One region of the Robertmurraya sp. FSL R5-0851 genome, then DNA from elsewhere that is predicted to be linked to it. Evidence: predicted binding sites of a transcription regulator. Region 1 holds the regulator's gene; the other holds the start of a gene.
What was found. The regulator CtsR, encoded in region 1, represses protease genes until heat stress. The targets are predictions, from matches to a motif close to ATGGTCAATAAAGGTCAAACA.

Region 1 (6,162 bases):
AGGTTAAGTTAGAAAGGGCGCACGGTGGATGCCTTGGCACTAGGAGCCGATGAAGGACGGTACTAACACCGATATGCTTCGGGGAGCTGTAAGTAAGCTTTGATCCGGAGATTTCCGAATGGGGAAACCCTCTATCCGTAATGGGATAGAATCTTTACCTGAATACATAGGGTATTGAAGGCAGACCCGGGGAACTGAAACATCTAAGTACCCGGAGGAAGAGAAAGCAAACGCGATTCCCTGAGTAGCGGCGAGCGAAACGGGATTAGCCCAAACCAAGAGGCTTGCCTCTTGGGGTTGTAGGACACTCTATACGGAGTTACAAAGGAATGAAGTAGACGAATCGATCTGGAAAGGTCAGTCATAGAAGGTAACAACCCTGTAGTTGAAACTTCGTTCCCTCTTGAGTGGATCCTGAGTACGGCGGAACACGTGAAATTCCGTCGGAAGCAGGGAGGACCATCTCCCAAGGCTAAATACTACCTAGTGACCGATAGTGAACCAGTACCGTGAGGGAAAGGTGAAAAGCACCCCGGAAGGGGAGTGAAAGAGATCCTGAAACCGTGTGCCTACAAGTAGTTAGAGCCCTGTGTATTTTTCCTTTGGATAAATACCGGGTGATAGCGTGCCTTTTGTAGAATGAACCGGCGAGTTACGATTACATGCGAGGTTAAGTTGATAAGACGGAGCCGTAGCGAAAGCGAGTCTGAATAGGGCGCTTTAGTATGTGGTCGTAGACCCGAAACCAGGTGATCTACCCATGTCCAGGGTGAAGTCCAGGTAACACTGGATGGAGGCCCGAACCCACGCACGTTGAAAAGTGCGGGGATGAGGTGTGGGTAGCGGAGAAATTCCAATCGAACTTGGAGATAGCTGGTTCTCTCCGAAATAGCTTTAGGGCTAGCCTCATGTAGTAAGAGTCTTGGAGGTAGAGCACTGTTTGGACTAGGGGCCCTCATCGGGTTACCGAATTCAGACAAACTCCGAATGCCAAAGACTTATCCATGGGAGTCAGACTGCGAGTGATAAGATCCGTAGTCGAAAGGGAAACAGCCCAGACCACCAGCTAAGGTCCCAAAGTATACGTTAAGTGGCAAAGGATGTGGAGTTGCTTAGACAACCAGGATGTTGGCTTAGAAGCAGCCACCATTTAAAGAGTGCGTAATAGCTCACTGGTCGAGTGACTCCGCGCCGAAAATGTAACGGGGCTAAACGTATCACCGAAGCTGTGGATTGGCGTCACACGATGTCAGTGGTAGGAGAGCGTTCTAAGGGCGTTGAAGCTAGACCGGAAGGACTGGTGGAGCGCTTAGAAGTGAGAATGCCGGTATGAGTAGCGAAAGATGGGTGAGAATCCCATCCACCGAATGCCTAAGGTTTCCTGAGGAAGGCTCGTCCGCTCAGGGTTAGTCGGGACCTAAGCCGAGGCCGAAAGGCGTAGGCGATGGACAACAGGTTGATATTCCTGTACCACCAAATTACCGTTTGAGTGATGGGGGGACGCAGGAGGATAGGGTAAGCGCGCTGTTGGATATGCGCGTCCAAGCAGTTAGGCTGCAAGTGAGGCAAATCCCACTTGCATAAGGCTGAGCTGTGATGGCGAGGGAAATATAGTACCGAAGTTCCTGATTCCACACTGCCAAGAAAAGCCTCTAGCGAGGTAACAGGTGCCCGTACCGCAAACCGACACAGGTAGGCGAGGAGAGAATCCTAAGGTGAGCGAGAGAACTCTCGTTAAGGAACTCGGCAAAATGACCCCGTAACTTCGGGAGAAGGGGTGCTCTTCAGGGTGAATAGCCCAGAAGAGCCGCAGTGAATAGGCCCAGGCGACTGTTTAGCAAAAACACAGGTCTCTGCGAAGCCGCAAGGCGAAGTATAGGGGCTGACGCCTGCCCGGTGCTGGAAGGTTAAGAGGAGGGGTTAGCTCACGCGAAGCTCTGAATCGAAGCCCCAGTAAACGGCGGCCGTAACTATAACGGTCCTAAGGTAGCGAAATTCCTTGTCGGGTAAGTTCCGACCCGCACGAAAGGCGTAACGATCTGGGCACTGTCTCAACGAGAGACTCGGTGAAATTATAGTACCTGTGAAGATGCAGGTTACCCGCGACAGGACGGAAAGACCCCGTGGAGCTTTACTGTAGCCTGATATTGAATTTTGGTACAGCTTGTACAGGATAGGTAGGAGCCTGAGAAGCCGGAGCGCTAGCTTCGGTGGAGGCGTCGGTGGGATACTACTCTGGCTGTATTGAAATTCTAACCCTCACCCCTGATCGGGGTGGGAGACAGTGTCAGGTGGGCAGTTTGACTGGGGCGGTCGCCTCCTAAAAAGTAACGGAGGCGCCCAAAGGTTCCCTCAGAATGGTTGGAAATCATTCGTAGAGTGTAAAGGCACAAGGGAGCTTGACTGCGAGACCTACAAGTCGAGCAGGGACGAAAGTCGGGCTTAGTGATCCGGTGGTTCCGCATGGAAGGGCCATCGCTCAACGGATAAAAGCTACCCCGGGGATAACAGGCTTATCTCCCCCAAGAGTCCACATCGACGGGGAGGTTTGGCACCTCGATGTCGGCTCATCGCATCCTGGGGCTGTAGTCGGTCCCAAGGGTTGGGCTGTTCGCCCATTAAAGCGGTACGCGAGCTGGGTTCAGAACGTCGTGAGACAGTTCGGTCCCTATCCGTCGTGGGCGTAGGAAATTTGAGAGGAGCTGTCCTTAGTACGAGAGGACCGGGATGGACGCACCGCTGGTGTACCAGTTGTCTTGCCAAAGGCATCGCTGGGTAGCTATGTGCGGAAGGGATAAGTGCTGAAAGCATCTAAGCATGAAGCCCCCCTCAAGATGAGATTTCCCATAGCGCAAGCTAGTAAGATCCCTGAAAGATGATCAGGTTGATAGGTCAGAGGTGGAAGCGCGGCGACGTGTGGAGCTGACTGATACTAATCGATCGAGGACTTAACCAAGAAAAGCGGAAGCGCCTTGAACAGACGCGACAAGCATAAGACGAATCACGCAAGAAGGCCTGCCTTCTGGAGGGATTTGGCTTATGACCTCGAGCGGCTAGGCGCTGTAGCTGGACAACGATGAAACGTATTTCTTTCTTCTTCATTCATTATCTAGTTTTGAAGGAATGATTTTCTTCAACTTAATACAAGTCTAGTGGCGATAGCGAAAAGGTCACACCCGTTCCCATACCGAACACGGAAGTTAAGCTTTTCAGCGCCGATGGTAGTTGAGGGTTTCCCTCTGTGAGAGTAGGACGTCGCTAGGCAAAGAAAAAAGCACCTGAGTGGGTGCTTTTTTTGTTTTATATTTTTCTAATTAACCGTAAGATCTTATCTTTAAATGAAAATAAAAAGGTTCTATCATCTCAAAAAGTAATAAAGAAATATAATTATGAATTCCTTCCTAGTTTGAGAGCACGAAATTTGGGGAAAAATTTATAAGGTGTTGTTCATTGCATGAAACTACGTTCATCATGTATAATTAATGTCAAATATAGTCAAAGTCAGAGAGGGGGGATATGGTGAGGAACATCTCCGATATCATTGAGCAGTACTTAAAGGAAGTACTCGATATGAGTGAAAGAGAACTCGTTGAAATTAAGCGTAGTGAAATAGCCGATAAGTTTCAGTGTGTACCATCACAAATCAACTACGTAATTAACACACGATTTACCATTGAAAAAGGGTATGTTGTAGAAAGTAAACGAGGTGGTGGTGGATATATTCGAATTATGAAAGTTCAATCACACGATAACGCTCACCTTATTGACCAGCTGCTAACTGTGATCTCTTCTAGAGTGTCACAAAGTAGTGCAGAGCATGTGATTTTTAGGCTCGTTGAGGAAGATGTGATCTCAACGAGAGAAGCAAAAATTATGCTCAGTGTCATTGATCGCTCCGTCCTGTATATTGACTTACCATATCGTGATGAACTTCGTTCGAGAATGCTAAAGGCTATGTTAACAACATTGAAATATAAATAATAAGATCTTACGCCTTTAGAAAAAAGTAAAGCCATTTATTGAGGTGAGTAACATGATTTGTCAGGAGTGTAATGAAAGGCCAGCTACACTTCATTTTACAAAGATTAACAATGGTAAGAAAACTGAGTTCCACTTATGTGAGGTGTGTGCCCAAGAAAAAGGAGAGCACTTTGTAGTCACTAATACTTCTGGTTTTTCCATTAATAATCTATTGGCTGGACTATTAAACTTCGATCATAAATATCAGCTTGCTCAACAAAAAGCTTCACTTTATGAGCAACAACAAGTATTGCAATGTGAAAGCTGTTCGATGACATATAAGCAATTCAGTCAAGTCGGGCGGTTTGGGTGTGCACAGTGCTATGAGACGTTTAAGGATCAACTTCAACCGATACTACGACGGCTCCATAGTGGAAACTCCACACATAACGGAAAGATACCTAAGCGTATAGGTGGCAACATTCACTACAAAAAGAAAATGGAAGAACTAAAGGTTGATTTGAAGTCTGCAATAGAAAATGAAGAGTTTGAACAAGCAGCCATTGTAAGGGACGAAATAAGAGAAATTGAAAAACTGTTACGCAGTGAAATTGAAGGAGAGGAATAGTACATGTCTCTTGAAAAATTTATTAATCAAGCCATAAGCTCATGGATGAGTGCAGAAGGGCCTGATTCAGACATTGTTCTAAGTTCTCGAATTCGGCTCGCGCGGAATATAAATGAGTATAAGTTCCCAACCCTCTTCTCTAATGAAGAAGCACAAGAGGTTATTCAGACAATGGAGAAGGCATTATTAAATCATTCCATTCCTAACCTAAGTCCATTAGAACTTCTAAGAATGGAAGAACTTCAGCCAATACAAAAACGAGTATTAATGGAGAAGCATTTAATCAGTCCTCATCTAGTTGAAAACTCTACTTTAGGTGCCTGTCTTTTATCAGAAAATGAAGAAGTTTGCATTATGGTTAATGAAGAAGACCATATTCGAATTCAATGCTTATACCCTGGATTCCAGGTAAGCGAGGCGTTGACTCTGGCTGATCGAATTGATGATGAATTAGAAGAGCATATCAATTATGCATTTGATGAACAGGTAGGATACTTAACGAGCTGTCCGACAAATGTGGGAACAGGGATGCGCGCTTCTGTAATGATGCATCTACCAGGTTTGACATTAACGCAACAAATGAATCGTATTATTCCAGCCATCAATCAACTGGGCCTCGTCGTCAGAGGCATATATGGAGAGGGTAGTGAGGCGTTAGGCAACATCTTTCAAATATCAAATCAGATCACGTTAGGTAAATCTGAAGAGGATATTGTTGAAGACTTAAAGGGAGTTGTCACCCAACTAATTGCCCAGGAAAGGTCAGCACGTGGGGCATTAGCAAAGACTTCTAACATACAATTAGAAGATAGAGTTTTTCGCTCCCTAGGTGTTCTAACACATAGTAGAATCATTGAAACAAAGGAAGCAGCCAGCTGTTTGTCTGATGTAAGATTAGGGATTGATATGGGCTATATTGAAAACATATCAAAAAATATATTGAATGAATTAATGATATTAACACAGCCAGGATTTCTCCAGCAATATGCGGGAGGACCACTAAGACCCAACGAGCGTGATATTCGTCGCGCCTCTTTAATAAGGGAAAGAATAAAAATGGAAAATTAACCTTAGAGGAGGATGTTCATATGATGTTTGGACGTTTTACAGAGAGAGCTCAAAAGGTACTTGCACTAGCGCAGGAAGAAGCTATTCGTTTAGGTCATAACAATATTGGAACAGAGCATATTTTACTTGGATTGGTAAGAGAAGGCGAAGGTATCGCAGCAAAAGCATTATATGCTTTAGGATTAGGATCAGAGAAAATACAAAAAGAAGTAGAAAATCTGATTGGTAGGGGGCAAGATGCTTCTCAGACCATTCACTATACACCACGAGCAAAAAAGGTGATTGAACTTTCCATGGATGAAGCAAGAAAGCTTGGCCATTCATATGTAGGAACAGAGCATATATTGCTTGGTCTTATTCGTGAAGGTGAAGGGGTAGCAGCGAGGGTATTAAACAATTTAGGCGTAAGCTTAAACAAAGCAAGACAGCAAGTGCTTCAACTGTTAGGTAGCAGTGAGTCAAGCAATCACCAAGGTGGTACGGCAGCTAGTGCGAATACACCTACC
Region 2 (6,162 bases), 1.3 Mb from region 1:
ATCAGAATATCCACTCGACCGTATCTCTCCATTACAAAAGTAACCAAAGAAACAACTGATTGCTCGTTTGAAACATCAGTTTCAAAAAAACTTACCCTCTCACAGTTATATTTCTTCTCTGCTTGCTTACCATTTTCTGTATTGTAATCAGCAATAACTACCTTTGCACCAGCTTCATAAAAAGCATGAACAATTCCAGCACCAATACCACTGGCACCACCTGTAATAATTACGATTTTTTCATTATACATATTTGTCCACCTTCCCTAGCTTCTAGGTTCTTGTAAGTACTGATAAATCACACCCCCACTTCTTTGGGCAATCCCTCTGAAATGTTTAAAATCTTCCAAAGCTACAATCACAGCCCTTACATCTAGGAATACTTCTTTATCTACATTCCACTCATTTATTTGTCCACTTCTTAATTTTTCAATCATTTCTAAAATCAAATCTTTTTCCAAATACAATCCCTCCCTTATAGATTTATTATATATAAAAGATAAAGGGTTTCAAAATCGACTATACATTCTCTTAAAAACTATTAATATAATAAATAATTATTAAAATTTACAAAAAATTCTTTACGTACAGGAAAAAGTAGTGCAAAATGTTTATAATATCGTCATCTGGAAAGAAAAGGAGAGAGCGACATTGAAAAGAGCTGAAGTGGGGAACGTGATCGAATTTAGAGACGGGTTACAGGGAATTGTTGAAAAAGTAAACGAAAATTCAGTAATTGTAGACCTTACTTATATGGACAATTATCGGGATCTTGAATTAGACCAAAGAACTGTTGTAAATCATAAAAACTATAAGGTTATTAAAGAATCTTCATTTTAGAAACGAACTAATTGGAAGCGCATTCTACATGTTTAGTAGCATCCTTTTTTGTCTCGAAAATAAAAATAGGTTATAATGTGGGAAACCTCTTATGTAAGAGGTTTCTTCTTTTTTTCAATAAATGTAAGACCATGCTTTAGGAAAGGAGCCATAATATGCTTCAGAAAAAATTGGATGCAAGAATAATTTTCGGTATTTTACTTGCCCATGTATTGTTATTCATTACTTTTCAAGAAAAAAATGTGTTTTGGTACCTATTCACAGCTTCGATGCTGTTTCTAATTACTTACACCATTCTTCAAGAGGAAATGGATGACCAGCAACCCATTCAAATTTATTTGACGTATGGTGTGTTATCAGGAGTAAGTTTATTTGGCTTATTTTACCTAGGTAATATCATCATACATATCATTGATCTTCCGTTAAAAGGATCGGTTGCTAAGCTTTATAAACAAATGTCTCCTACTCAAATATGGCAATACATCGTCTTATTTCTTATCATCATTCCTGGGGAAGAAATCTTCTGGCGAGGATTTATTTTAAAACGACTTATTGGACGGTTAAAAATCCTACCCAGTATTTTGCTATCAACTTTATTATATACTTCTGTCAACATATACTCAGGGTCAAGCCACCTGATCCTCGCTTCAATTGTTGCCGGTCTAGTTTGGTCAAGCCTCTACGTTTGGAAGAGGAGCATTCCTTTACTAATTGTTTCACACCTTGTATTTGATTTATTTTTGTTAGTCCTGCTTCCATTAAGTTAGATTGGCTATGTAACCTTTCTAAACCACTTCCGTCTATTATGATAAGACTCTCAAATAAACAATTAGGAGGATATGTAAGTGAAATTTATTAATTTGTATATAACCATTGGCTTACTCGCTGCAGTGTTAACAGCCTGTGGAACTGGAGAAACCAGCCTAGAGGAAGCCAAAAATGGGACATCCCCACAACAGGAAAACGTAGAACCGGAAGAAGGTTCGGTTCAAGAGGATAATAATGAAGAAACTGATCCATCGGATACAATGATTCGCCTTCTTGAAAATAATTTAACCTATACACTAAATGGAGAAACAAAAGAACAAACAGCATTTTTAAAACATAGTGATAATCAAGGATATTCAATGTATATCCTTCCAGATTATGAACTAACAGCAGAAGAACCAAATAAGGACGTAGTCATGCTTTCAAATGATGGTGAAATTTTTATGAGGGTCGAACTCTTACCAAAGGATGTGGACTGGGATTCTACTGAACAGACGGCGGTCGAACAGTTACAGGCTGTAGCTTCTGAAGTAAATGAAATCAACCCACCGGAGCTTGAGTTTTTTGCAAATAGTAAGGTGTATGAAGCTAGGATAAATGAAGAGGTTATTACTTCTTACCTGGTTAAAAACAATGAAGGAGTAATCAAACTAACCTCTTTCACAAAAGAATCTTTAGATTATCGCGACTCATTTATAAAAATGGCAGAAACCATAGTTAACGAAGCCAAATAAGACTCGGAGATTTTTTCCGAGTCTTATTTTTTGACGGAATCCAGAGGCTTCATCCACAAAAGAACAATAAATATGATCGTGACGTAACCAAATATCGGGTATAGGTAGGAAAGCAATGTTCCATAATTTACAAAACTACCTAAGTATGAAATGACAAAAATAATGCATACCCAAACAATGCTAGGAAGTTTTAAGTAATGATTGAGTTGCTTCTCAAGACCATATACATTACCAATAACGGATGTAAAAATCTCTCCATAAATAATCAGTACATAAATCCAATAAAAACCATAAGCTAGATCTTTCATAATAGCAGCCATTGGTATCTCGTATATTTCTAAATTAGGGAGCATGATTAATGTCGCATGACTAGAAAGCAGAATAAGCGTTAACGCAGCACCCCCAATAATTCCCCCCCACTTTACCGTATCTTCATCTTCTATTTCTGCTGCAACTGGGACAAGCACCGCTTGGGCAAGCCCAATATTAAAAGCCGTATAGGAAAACGGGTTAACAACAGACTTCCATCCATCGTCAGCCGGAGGAATAAACAAAAGCTGTTCAAGAAAATGAGGTTGCTGAATCGTAACCAAAAATAACATAAAACTAAAACAAATCATCATCGGTACCACAAAAGTATTAACGGCAAATAAACCTTTGGTTCCAACAATCATGACGATAAAAGAAAGAGCTATCGTTAGCATGATTCCTAAACTTCTCGAAAGACCTAGCTGCTCCTGAAAAACGGCACCGGCACCGCTTAACATAACAGCACTCACTCCGAGTAACATGAATAACATTAAAATATTTATAGCCCCGCCTAAATAAGGGCCGAACAAAAATGTATTTAACTCCTGATATGATTTAGCTCGCATTCTTGCTGCTAGCCGCATGAGTTTAGAGCCTAAAAAGATAAAAATATAACCACTAATTAAAATCCCTATTAGTCCAATAAAACCAAATCGGGAGAAAAACTCTACGATTTCCTTTCCTGTGGCAAACCCAGCACCTACAACAGTTCCTACGTAAACTGCAGCAAGCTGAAGCGCTGCCCCCCACTTCTTTTTCACCCCATCTCCCCCCTTCCTTTTAATTATATGAAAAGAAGGACAAACAATGACGAGCTTTTTCAGGATGAAAAGAATATCAACCATCCTTGGAACAATCTTACAAAAAAAATGTAATCAAAATACTTGAAAGTCAAAAAAGGTCAAAGTATAATCAAAATACAAAAGGTCAAAGTTAGTCAAAGTCAACTTTAAAAATAGGAGGAGAAATGTATGCTTTGTCAAACATGTCAAATAACAGAAGCAACTATTGCTGTAAGAATGACGATTAATGGGAATGAAAATCAACTACATCTTTGTCAAAGCTGCTTCCAGAAGGAGCGCGACAAGATGTTATCAACTTTGGGACCAAACCTATCTGGTTTTCAACCTTTCCCCCCTTTCGAATCATTCTTTCAACCTATGAATATGAATCAAAAAGGCAAACCACAAAGAAATATGGAGACTCCACAGAAAAACACTGGGAACGGGGGCTTCATTGATCAATTCGGACGAAACTTAACGACAATGGCACAGGCTGGTTTAATTGATCCAGTGATTGGCCGTGAAGAAGAGGTTAACCGTGTCATTGAAATCTTAAATAGAAGAAATAAAAATAATCCTGTCTTAATAGGTGAACCTGGTGTTGGTAAAACAGCCATTGCAGAGCACCTGGCAGTTAAGATTGCTGAAGGAAATGTTCCAAACAAACTTAAAAACAGCCAAGTTTACCTTTTGGATGTAGCTTCTTTAGTATCAAACACAGGTATCCGTGGCCAATTTGAAGAGAGAATGAAAGAAATAATCCTTGAGCTTCAGCAAAAGAAAAATATTATCCTATTTATTGACGAAATTCATCAGTTAGTTGGTGCCGGGAGTGCAGAAGGCTCGATGGACGCTGGGAATATATTAAAGCCAGCATTAGCACGTGGCGAACTTCAACTTATTGGCGCAACAACTTTAAAAGAGTATAGAAAAATTGAGAAGGACGCCGCTCTTGAAAGACGTTTCCAACCGGTTCAAGTACAAGAACCAACAATATCCGAGGCGATTGAAATCCTTAAAGGTTTAAAAAGGAAATACGAGGACTATCATGAGGTAGTATTTACAGACGAGGCAATCGTAGCATGTGTGAATTTATCCCATCGATACATTCAAGATCGATTTCTTCCTGATAAAGCGATTGATTTACTTGATGAAGCCGGTTCAAAGCTGAACTTAATATCTAATTATTCTAATAAGGAAGGCATTGAAAATCGCTTGAAGGAAATCGCTATAGAAAAAGAAAAAGTTTTAAAGGAAGAAAAATATGAGCTCGCTGCCAAGCTACGTGAAGAAGAAAAAGAACTTGAGCAACAGTTTTCTCAAGTAGACCTTGATCATAGACCAATGGTAAAAGTAGAGCATATCCATGAATTAATTGAAAAGAAAACTAGAATTCCTGTAGGTAAACTTGAGCAATCTGAACAAGAAAAGCTACAAAAACTTGAAGGTTACTTATCAAATAAGGTAATTGGACAGCAGGAAGCTGTGAAAAAAGTAGTAAAAGCTATTCGTCGAAGTCGAGCTGGTTTAAAAGCAAAAGGACGTCCTATTGGATCCTTCCTTTTCGTTGGTCCAACCGGTGTCGGAAAAACAGAATTGTCCAAGTCATTAGCTGAAGAACTATTTGGTTCAAAAAACTCTATGATTCGCTTAGATATGAGTGAATACATGGAAAAGCACAGCGTATCTAAACTAATTGGTTCTCCTCCTGGTTATGTGGGACATGAGGAATCTGGACAGTTAACGGAACAAGTGAGACGAAATCCTTATAACATTATTTTGCTAGATGAGATTGAAAAAGCACATCCAGACGTTCTAAATATGTTCCTTCAAATCCTTGAAGACGGTAGATTAACGGATAGCCAAGGCAGAACAGTCAGTTTTAAAGATACGGTTATTATTATGACTTCCAATGCAGGTGTCGGCCATAAGACGGTAAAGGTTGGCTTTGGAAATGATCATCACGAACTCGAAAGCAATTTATTAGCTACATTAGGATCATACTTTAAGCCTGAGTTCCTCAATCGTTTTGATGCTATTATCGAATTCTCATCATTAAAAGAAGAGGATTTACTTCAAATTGTTGATATTATGATTAAAGACTTAAATAGTATGCTTAAAGAGCAACAGATGGCTGTAACAGTAACTGATGAAGTGAAAAGAAAACTTGCTACCTTAGGTTACTCTCCTTCTTTCGGAGCACGTCCGTTAAGAAGAGTGATTCAAGACCAAATTGAAGATCAAATTTCGGACTTTATTATAAACGATCCTGATTGTAAAGAATTAATCGCGGTTGTAGAGGATGATAAGGTTATTATTAAGAAAGCATAGAAATAGAAAGAGCGGAGCCACATTATGTTGGCTTCGCTCTTTTTCTTATAACTTTTGATCTTCGATTGAGTTTAACCAAGCCTCAATTTCACCTACAACAGATTGTACGCAACCATCTTCAAAAGGTGAAATTAAGTTTGCTGCTTTTACAAGCTCAGTAAAAGGCATGCTACCGCCTAAAGTACAGAGATGTAGATAATCATTCCATGCTTTTTTATGATCCTCTCCAGAACGTTTCCAGAATTGGAATGCACAAATTTGTGCCAAAGTGTAATCAATATAATAGAACGGAGTCGTATAAATATGCCCCTGACGCTGCCAGAATCCGCCCCCCTCTAAGTATTCATTACCATCGTAATCTTTGTGAGGCATGTATTTCTTTTCAATCTCACGCCAAG

Region 2: the regulator CtsR is predicted to act here: its motif matches at 3,539-3,559, upstream of MKX65_RS07175 (ATP-dependent Clp protease ATP-binding subunit).

The regions. Positions count from the first base shown of each region.
Region 1 covers NZ_JBBOOE010000001.1:98,287-104,448, forward strand. Annotated here, with positions in the region: rRNA gene MKX65_RS00530 (23S ribosomal RNA) at 2-2,956, shown strand; rRNA gene rrf (5S ribosomal RNA) at 3,149-3,264, shown strand; gene MKX65_RS00540 (CtsR family transcriptional regulator) at 3,520-3,981, shown strand; gene MKX65_RS00545 (UvrB/UvrC motif-containing protein) at 4,034-4,588, shown strand; gene MKX65_RS00550 (protein arginine kinase) at 4,592-5,656, shown strand; gene clpC (ATP-dependent protease ATP-binding subunit ClpC) at 5,677-6,162, shown strand, end outside.
Region 2 covers NZ_JBBOOE010000001.1:1,378,538-1,384,699, reverse strand. Annotated here, with positions in the region: gene MKX65_RS07205 (SDR family oxidoreductase) at 1-251, opposite strand, end outside; gene MKX65_RS07200 (hypothetical protein) at 267-437, opposite strand; gene MKX65_RS07195 (YkvS family protein) at 652-840, shown strand; gene MKX65_RS07190 (CPBP family glutamic-type intramembrane protease) at 996-1,607, shown strand; gene MKX65_RS07185 (hypothetical protein) at 1,686-2,342, shown strand; gene MKX65_RS07180 (YkvI family membrane protein) at 2,366-3,412, opposite strand; gene MKX65_RS07175 (ATP-dependent Clp protease ATP-binding subunit) at 3,623-5,764, shown strand; gene MKX65_RS07170 (M3 family oligoendopeptidase) at 5,810-6,162, opposite strand, start outside.